DNA from 2 places in the Thermanaerosceptrum fracticalcis genome. Region 1 is predicted to be linked to the other one. Evidence: a T-box and tRNA genes for the amino acid it is inferred to sense, from the RefSeq annotation. Region 1 holds a T-box; the other holds one or more tRNA genes.
What was found. A T-box is a leader RNA that pairs with one kind of tRNA and senses whether it is charged. The one in region 1 lies ahead of pheS (phenylalanine--tRNA ligase subunit alpha), so its partner is inferred to be a tRNA-Phe.

Region 1 (4,762 bases):
GAAAAAATCATTGTGGGTTAGGAGGTTTGTATGAAGCAGTTCGCAGTAATCGGTTTAGGCCGTTTCGGCGCCAATGTGGCTAAGGGCTTGGCTGAAAGGGGATATGAGGTATTAGCCATCGATTATAATGAAGAAAGAGTAAATGCTATAGCCAGCTTCGTAACCCACGCGGTACAGATTGATGCCATGGAGGAAGAAGCCCTGAAAGCCCTGGGCTTACGAAATTTTGATACAGTAATAGTGGCTATAGGCGAACACGATATACAGGCCAATATACTGGTGACGGTGATGTTGAAGGAAATGGGCGTAAAACAGGTGATTGCCAGGGCCCAAAGCAGTCTCCATGGTAAAGTGCTTTTGAAAATCGGGGCGGATAAGATTATTTATCCCGAAGAGGATATGGGGGTCAGGTTAGCGCACAGTATTGTGACGAAAAATGTCCTGGATTTTTTGGAGTTGTCACCGGAATATAGTATACTGGAAATGATAACGCCTGAATCATTTGTGGGAAAGAACCTCCGGGAATTAAACCTGGGGAAAAGGTTTGGTATTAGCGTTGTCGCCGTAAAAAGGGGCACCGAGATCATCGTTACCCCTGAGGCCAGTTTGCAATTGCAGGAGCGAGATCTTCTGGTAGCTATTGGTAACAGGAATTCTCTGGCAAAATTACAGCAGGTTAGGTGATGGTTTTGGGACAAATCACGTCTCTCCAGAATACGTTAATAAAAGAAACCCGCAAACTGCAACAAAAAAAGTACCGGGAAGCGGAGAACCAGTATTTGATCGAAGGTATACGCCTGGTGGAGGAAGCCCGGAAGCGGGGGAGCCTGGGAAAGGTTTTCTATGACCCTAATCTCGGTAAAACCCCACGGGGATTGGAACTGTTAAAAAAAATAAGCAAAACGGGAACTCCCTTATACCAGGTAACTCCGGAAATCCTGGCGAGTTTGGCCGATACCGAGTCACCCCAGGGAATAGTGGCTGTGGTTAATAAAGAGAGTAATGGCCTTTGGCAACTAAAGCTTGGAGACCAGAGCATGGTTTTGATTATTGACGGCCTGCAAGACCCGGGAAATCTGGGTACCATTATCCGCACAGCATGGGCCGTGGGGGTAGATGGTATCCTTTGTCTCACGGGAACGGTGGATCCTTATAATAGTAAAACTATTCGCGCTACAATGGGCGGTATATTTCAGGTACCGGTGGTTACTGACTTAAAATGGTCACAGGTCCATCAATGGTGTCAGGAAAACCATTTTCAAACAGTTGCCGGAGACTTGTCTGCCGTTAAAAATCACTATGCCGTCACGTACTCCCCCCGGGTAGCGTTTATCCTGGGGAATGAGGGCCAGGGGCTTCAGACGGTGAACCTCTCGGAAGTCCATGAACTGGTAAGGATCCCCCTCTGGGGAGAGGCCGAATCTCTGAATGTAGCCGTAGCTGCGGGAATATTACTTTACGAGGCAGTGAGGCAAATGGCTTACAGGCTGTAAAACTTGTCCCCTCTGGAAATGTGTGATATAATTGCCAGTAGACAGTGACCTGAAAGGGTGGGAACATTGTTTTCTACCACGGAATTTTTCTGGAGATTGTTCGAGTCTACAGGTTCGGTCATGTTTTATTTACTGTATAAAAAAATGCTGGTGCAGTAATAACGATGAGCGGGAGCCGTTAAGTTGGCTTACACAGGGAGTGGGGGCTTGATTGAAAACCCCATTAAGCTGGCGAGAAAGGTTTCGCCCGGGAGTTGCTGGGTTGAAGAAGATAAGTAGATCTAGCCGGTGAGCCTCCGTTACAGGTTCTTTAAGTGAATCCAGTATGCTGGATTAATTTGGGTGGTACCGCGGAAGATAAGCTTTCGTCCCTTGGGGGGGCGGAAGCTTTTATATTATTAAGTTCATTAGAGACTGTGTGTCAAGGAGGGACATCAATGCAAGAACAGTTGCGGCTAATCAAAAAACAGGCAGAAGAAGACCTGCAAAAATGTCTTACCATGGATCAATTAAATGAAGTGAGAATCAAATACCTGGGTAAAAAAGGAGAATTAACCCAGGTCCTTAGAGGGATGGGACAGCTCCCGGCCGAAGAAAGACCGCTTATCGGGCAGTTGGCCAATGAAATTAGAGACAGCCTGGAAAACAGCCTGTCTCTCTACAGTGAGAAAATTAAGGTAAAGGAACTGGAAAAGAAATTAAGGGCCGAAAGTATTGATGTGACGCTGCCCGGCATTGCCCCCGATCTTGGGAGAAGACATCCCCTGCATCTTGTTTTGCAGGAAATCAAAAATATTTTTATCGGTATGGGCTTTACCATTGAGGAAGGCCCTGAAATTGAACTGGATTATTACAACTTTGAAGCCTTGAATATTCCTAAAGACCATCCGGCCCGGGATATGCAGGATTCCTTTTATATTACCCCTGAAGTTCTGCTGCGTACCCATACATCACCCGTGCAGGCCCGTACCATGGAAAAGACGAGACCCTATGTTCCCGTGAAAATCATTGTACCGGGAAAAGTGTACCGGCGGGACGATGATGCCACCCATTCGCCGATGTTTCACCAGGTAGAAGGGTTGGTCATTGATAAAAATATTCGCTTCAGTGATTTGAAGGGAACCCTGCTCAATTTTGCCCGGCAAATGTTCGGTCCTGAACAGCAGATTCGTCTGCGGCCAAGTTTCTTCCCTTTCACAGAACCCAGTGCGGAAGTAGATATCTCCTGCGTTATGTGCAAAGGAGCGGGCTGCAGGGTTTGTAAGCAGACGGGCTGGCTGGAAATACTGGGGTCGGGCATGGTCCATCCCCGGGTGCTGGAGATGGGCGGATATGACCCCGAAGAGGTAACGGGCTTTGCTTTCGGTATGGGTGTGGAAAGAATCACCATGTTAAAGTACGGTCTTGATGATATGCGTCACTTGTTTGAAAATGATGTCCGTTTTTTACGTCAGTTTTAGGAGGTTTTGGCATGCGTGTTTCTTGGAAATGGCTAAATGAGCTGGTAGATATTAATCTAAAACCCGAAGAATTGGCTGAAGTAATGACCATGTCCGGTGTGGCTGTGGAAGGGATAGAGTATCTTAACAAAGGTGTCCGGGGAGTAAAAGTAGGACTCATCCAGGAGATTTATCCCCATCCCCAGGCAGATAAACTCTCAGTCTGTAAAGTTTCTGTGGGTGATGCTGTCCTGACTATTGTCACAGGGGCTCCTAATGTTAAGACTGGACAGAAGGTTCCCGTAGCTGTACCGGGAGCTGTCCTGCCAGAGAAAAAAATCGAACGGGCTGTTTTTAGAGGTCTGGAATCCGAGGGTATGTTGTGTTCCGCTGAGGAATTGGGTATGGACGCCGATAAATTCCCTCCCGAACAACGGGACGGCATCCTCGTTCTTACAGAAGAATGTCCTGTGGGCGCAGACATCGTTCCCCTTCTGGGTCTTGACGATATTGTTTTGGAGCTCGAACTGACACCCAATCGTGCCGACTGTCTGAGTATGATCAATGTGGCCCGGGAAGTTGCCGCACTTACGGGCGGAAGGCTGAAACTTCCGGAGATAGAAAAATCTGGGACAAGCCAGGCTTGTGAAGCCCTTATTAAGATAAATATACAGGATCAAGATCTATGTAAAAGATACGTTGGCAGGGTCATTGAGCATGTGCAAATCAAAGAATCTCCTCTCTGGCTTAAGCAGCGCCTTTTAGCTGCCGGGGTCAGACCCATCAATAATATTGTAGATATTACCAACTATGTCATGATGGAGATGGGGCAGCCCTTACATGCCTTTGATTATGACTGCCTTGCGGATAAAACCATCATTGTACGACGGGCTGCTGCCGGTGAGGAAATAACCACTTTGGACGGGCAAAAGCGGGAGCTCACTCCCGAGATGCTGATTATTGCCGACGCCCATAAGCCGGTGGGTATTGCCGGTGTCATGGGTGGACTGGAGTCAGAAGTGACAGCCCAAACGAAAACCATCCTCCTGGAGTCAGCTTATTTCCACGGCCCCAGCATCCGCAGAACATCTAATGCTTTGGCCTTAAGGTCGGAAGCTTCGCTGCGCTTTGAAAAAGGTGTGGATCTGGAACAGGCTTCCTTGGCTGCGGATAGGGCCTGCCAATTGATGGCACAATTAGGTGCAGGTGTACCCGTGGCAGGGCAGGTAGACTGTTATCCCCAGCCTGAAGAAAGGTACCCTATCAGACTTCGTTTAGAAAGGGTAAACAGTATTTTGGGTACTGACCTTGGTCAAACTGAGGTTGAAAAAATCCTTAAGGCTCTGAATATCACCATTTTGGAAAAAGACCTGGAAGGCTGGCATGTCTTTACACCTTCCTATCGCAGAGATTTGGAACTGGAAATAGATCTCATTGAGGAAATTGCGCGGCTTAATGGGTATGACAAGATTCCTACTACCCTTCCCTATGGGGCCACGACACAGGGTGCTAAGAATGCTGAACAAAGACTGCATGACAGGATTAGTGAGATCATGGTAGGCCAGGGGCTCTTTGAAGTGATTACCTATAGTTTTATTAACCCCCGCCACCTGGACTGGCTGTATTTGCCATCTGATCATGAATTGCGGCAAACAGTTGTCGTCAGTAATCCCCTTTCCGAAGAACAGGGTATTATGCGGACTACCATTTTACCCGGCTTACTGGAAACTGTAAAAAGAAACATTAATAAACGGAATAAAAACCTGAAACTCTTTGAACTGGGTAAAGTCTATCTATCCTCCGGTTTTCCCGGAGAAAGAAAGCTGCCCC
Region 2 (4,762 bases), 850 kb from region 1:
ATATGCCTATGGCGTTCTTAAAGATAAGAAGGATAAGGCAGGGTTTATTACCTTTGTCATGGGTGTGACCCCGGATTGTGACTGTGTAAGTTATAGCGATGCTCCCATTATTGGGGATGTGGGCATCTTGGCTTCCCGTGATCCCGTGGCTTTGGACCAGGCCTGTATAGACCTGGTGAACCAGCAGGCGGGTCTTAAAAACAGCCGGCTGGGTGAAGAGAACCAGGCCGAGGATAAATTCGGAACTCTTTATCCCGATGTGGACTGGGGGGTACAGCTGGCCTACGGTGAAGAAATCGGACTGGGAACCCGGGATTATGAACTGGTGAAAATTTAATGTCTGAAAGCCCTTGCTTTAGGGCTTTTTTTCATATATTATAGCGAGGGTAACAGAGAGGGTAAAATCTGGTTTATTTTCAACTTGATTCTGGTATAATAACACTGTTAATTTTTATCCGAAAATAAAGGGGGTAAAAACATGTTGCCAACACCTAAAATGTACAAGGTTGTGGCGGGCAGCAGTGAGGGGAGAAGTTCCCTGACAGCTTTTGATGGAGCGCTGCTGAAAGCCGGTATTGGTAATATCAATCTCATTCGCGTGAGCAGCATTTTACCACCCGGGGCAGTGTATAAGCCTGATCTGGAAATACCCCCGGGATCCCTGGTACCGACGGCTTACGGATCTATTGTTTGTAAGGAGCCGGGTAAAGTGATTGCCGCGGCAGTTGGTGTAGGTGTCTCCGAAAATAACTTCGGTGTCATCATGGAGTACTCGGGTTATAGTACCAAGCAGGAAGCGGAAGAGACCATTAGGAAAATGGTGGAGGAAGCCTTTGCACTGCGTGGTATGAAACTGGTTGATGTAAAGATAGCGGCTGTGGAGCACACCGTGGAAAAAATCGGCTGTGCTTTGGCGGCTGTACCATTATGGTATTAGGAGGAGAAAAATGAAGAGTGATTTGTGGATTACCGAAAAACAAACAGAAGACTTAGCTATTTCCTTTAGAGTGAAGAAGACTCTTCATGAGGAGCAAACGGATTTTCAGCATTTGGCTCTGGTGGATACATATGAATTTGGCCGTATGCTCTTTTTGGACAACTGTGTCATGACCTCTATTAAAGACGAATTTGTTTATCACGAAATGATCAGCCTGGTGGCTCTAAATACCCACCCCAACCCGGAGCACGTCCTGGTTATTGGCGGCGGAGACGGGGGAGCCATCAGGGAGATAGTGAAACACCCCAAAGTCAAAACAGCTACCTTAGTAGAGATTGATGGCCGTGTCATCGAAACTTCCAAGGAGTATTTGCCGGAAATAGCCGCAGCTTTTGATAATCCGAAAGTCACCGTTTTGGTCGATGATGGGATTAAACATATTCAGGAGAATAAGAACAAGTATGATGTTATTCTGGTGGACTCCACAGACCCCGTAGGGCCGGCTGTAGGGCTCTTTGCTTCCGACTTTTACAAAAATGTCTACGATGCCCTGAGAGAAGACGGTATCATGGTGGCCCAAAGTGAATCCCCTTTTATGCACCAGGATCTTATTAAAGGAATACATAATGATCTGAAGCACATTTTCCCGCTGGTTAAATTATATCTGGCGGCCATTCCTACTTATCCCACAGGACTCTGGAGCTTTACCCTGGCTTCGAAAAAACATGATCCGCAAAAGGTTAATCCCGAGGACATCGCTGATACCAACACCCGTTACTATAACAAGAACATCCATTTCGCTGCCTTTGTACTGCCTAATTTTGCCGCAGAGATTTTCAAGTAGGATAAGGGAGGGTATTAGCTTTGCACGAGTATATGTACCGTCCCACGGGCTTCATGGGGACAAGGGAGACTTATGAAGAAGCTCAAGCTGTCCTGGTAGGACTGCCCATGGACTTCACCGTAAGCCTGCGCCCTGGCACCAGGATGGGTCCCCAGCAAATCCGGAACGTTTCCTTTGGCATTGAAGACTACAGCGTTTATTTGGATAGAAGCCTTAATGACATCAGCTTTTATGATGCAGGTGACGTGGCTCTGCCTTTCGGCAACGTTGCGGGCAGCCTGCAGCGCATGGAGGAAGTGGCTGCAAAAATTTTTGCCGATAAAAAATTTCCCCTCTTTTTGGGCGGGGAACACCTGGTGACTTATCCTCTTGTTAAAGCCTGTCATAAGTTTTACCCCGATTTGGTGGTCATTCATTTTGATGCTCATGCAGATTTAAGAGAAGACTACGAGGGTGAGGAACAGTCCCATGCCACTGTGATTAATAAAGTGGCCAAACTTTTAGGACCCAAAAGGGTTTACCAGTTTGGTATACGTTCCGGCATCAAAGAAGAGTTTGAATTTGCTAAAGAACATACTCACATGTATGTGGATGAAATTTTCCCCGCCCTGGGGAAAGTAGTAGGTGAATTACAGGGCAACCCCATTTTTATCACTCTGGATATTGATGTGGTAGATCCTGCCTTTGCCCCGGGTACAGGAACCCCAGAGCCTGGCGGCTGTACGGCACGGGAACTCCTGGCCGCTATTCACACTATGAAAACATTGAATGTGGTAGGTATGGACATCGTAGAGGTTTCTCCCATGAATGACGAGTCTGAAAGAACCGCTTTCCTGGCTGCCAAACTGGTACGGGAAGCACTTCTAGCTTATGTAAAATAAGGTACAGAAAAAAACAGAATAACATATATTAACGGGGAGAATGGGCTTGACTTGAGCCCGTCTCCCTGCTATACTCAAATAGTCTCGTCTGGCAAATCCGGCAGTGCAAGAAGAAAAAAGAAGTTGACAGGACGCTAAAAGCAATGTTAAAATATCACTTGTCAACTGGTGAAAGCAACTGCCTCGGTAGCTCAGTCGGTAGAGCAGAGGACTGAAAATCCTCGTGTCGGTGGTTCGATTCCGCCCCGAGGCACCATTAAAAAACGAATGTGCGGAAGTGGCTCAGTGGTAGAGCATCGCCTTGCCAAGGCGAGGGTCGCGGGTTCGAATCCCGTCTTCCGCTCCAGAAGCATACAACCTGGCTTAAGCCGGGTTTTTTGTTGCTTAAATTTAAACTTGCCTGCACTGATTTTGCTGTATTGAGTGCATAGAGCACATCATCTATAATGAATAATGGCTGTCGATGGCGGACTGTATCATTAGGGATGGGATGGTGAAGAGGGTGGACAAGCACTTCTACTTCCGGTATGGTAGGGATCTCATAGAGAAAATTAACAGAGTAGTACGGGAAGAGATGAAATCTCCCCAATGTTCTTTATTTTTTAAACATGATTGTCTTAATGTATCGGGAGACGTCCCCACGGGTTTTGATGAGATCATAAACAGGACTGTTCTTAATTTTGTGCATGAAAGAAAAGAAGTTTTCCCCGTTATCCTGGTCAGTGAAGAGACGGGTGTGGACGTAATTGGTGATAATCCCAGGCATTTTATGCTGGTAGATCCTATTGACGGGTCTAATAATGTCCGGCCATGGTTGACACCCTCCCCGGTTTTATCTGTATCCATTGCCTTTGGTAAATTGGCTGACCTGGAGATTACCGGCAACCACCGGGCCCTGGAATTCACCATGCAAAAAGAAATCTTTGCTGACAAGTGGTATTATTCCTCCGATGACTGCTCTTATTATCAAAGTGAAGGGGAGGAACTGAAGCTCAGGACATCACCTCTCACCAAACTGTATAAAAAGGCTGTGATTGGGATTGATCTTGATGTACAAAGTTCAACGCCCATCAACCAGTTAAATCTCTTGACCAGTGAACTGGTCTTACGGCGGGCCGGTTCTTCTATCCTGGATCTTTGCCAGGTGGCCAGCGGCCAGTATGACGCCTATGTCAGCCTGGGTAGACGCTTGAAGGTGACAGATGTCTGCCAGCCTTTTCACCTGGTCCAGTGTGCCGGTGGAGATTTTCAGATGAAAGTTTATTTAAACGGACAAACGAATACCGGCTTGCATGATACTTTCCTGTATGATATAATCAAAACCCGTGAGGTTAGTTTGCTCAACAAACTCAAGTTTAATGTCATTGCCGCGGGCACACCGGAACTTGGCAGAGAACTTGCTCGACTCACAGGATTTTAGGAAAAATATTTAACTTGACGATTGCTGAGATTTTTGATAAGATATCTTCTGTACCGATTGAAACATGGTGTGGTGCGGTGGCGAAGAGGCTAACGCTGCGGACTGCAAATCCGCCATCCGTCGGTTCAAATCCGACCCGCACCTCCAATATTAATATATTACGATTATCCGACTACCGAATTCCGACTTCCGAGGAAAGTTAATAGTTTTCGGATATCGGAAAGCGGATATCGGTTATCGAATACAAGTAAAACAAACAATATATACCACATGCCCGGGTGGCGGAATAGGCAGACGCACAGGACTTAAAATCCTGCGGGACTTACCTCCCGTGCCGGTTCAAGTCCGGCTCCGGGCACCACTTAGAAAAGATAAAGACACCGAAAGAGGTGTCTTTTTTGTAGTTTGGGAAATTATATAAATTTCCTAAACAGGGGTGTTAGGGGACGTAGTCCCTTAAGCTTAGATAAGGAGGGTAACAGCGGAGCGTCATAGGGAACGTATGGGTTCCCTTTGAAAGAACAAAAGCACAACAATTAATTTAGTGCACGTACGTGCTTTTGTTCACGTATAGGAAAGTATAAAAATTTTTGTGGTTCTCAGCCCTTGCTAAGCAAGGGTTTTTTCATTTTTTAACGAAAGCAGGAAGTAGTTGTTAGAAAGGTGAGAACATATGGGCC

Region 2: it encodes a tRNA-Phe, which carries the amino acid that the T-box ahead of pheS (phenylalanine--tRNA ligase subunit alpha) is inferred to sense. The anticodon was not compared.

What each region holds. Positions count from the first base shown of each region.
Region 1 is NZ_CP045798.1:458,875-463,636, forward strand. Features, by position in the region: gene BR63_RS02395 (TrkH family potassium uptake protein) at 1-21, shown strand, start outside; gene BR63_RS02400 (potassium channel family protein) at 31-684, shown strand; gene BR63_RS02405 (TrmH family RNA methyltransferase) at 684-1,493, shown strand; T-box leader at 1,649-1,869, shown strand; gene pheS (phenylalanine--tRNA ligase subunit alpha) at 1,931-2,953, shown strand; gene pheT (phenylalanine--tRNA ligase subunit beta) at 2,965-4,762, shown strand, end outside.
Region 2 is NZ_CP045798.1:1,312,452-1,317,213, reverse strand. Features, by position in the region: gene BR63_RS06980 (DUF362 domain-containing protein) at 1-337, shown strand, start outside; gene BR63_RS06975 (pyruvoyl-dependent arginine decarboxylase) at 479-937, shown strand; gene speE (polyamine aminopropyltransferase) at 948-1,781, shown strand; gene speB (agmatinase) at 1,814-2,662, shown strand; tRNA gene BR63_RS06960 (tRNA-Phe) at 2,843-2,918, shown strand; tRNA gene BR63_RS06955 (tRNA-Gly) at 2,934-3,008, shown strand; gene BR63_RS06950 (inositol monophosphatase family protein) at 3,153-4,082, shown strand; tRNA gene BR63_RS06945 (tRNA-Cys) at 4,154-4,229, shown strand; tRNA gene BR63_RS06940 (tRNA-Leu) at 4,355-4,443, shown strand; gene BR63_RS06935 (IS91 family transposase) at 4,756-4,762, shown strand, end outside.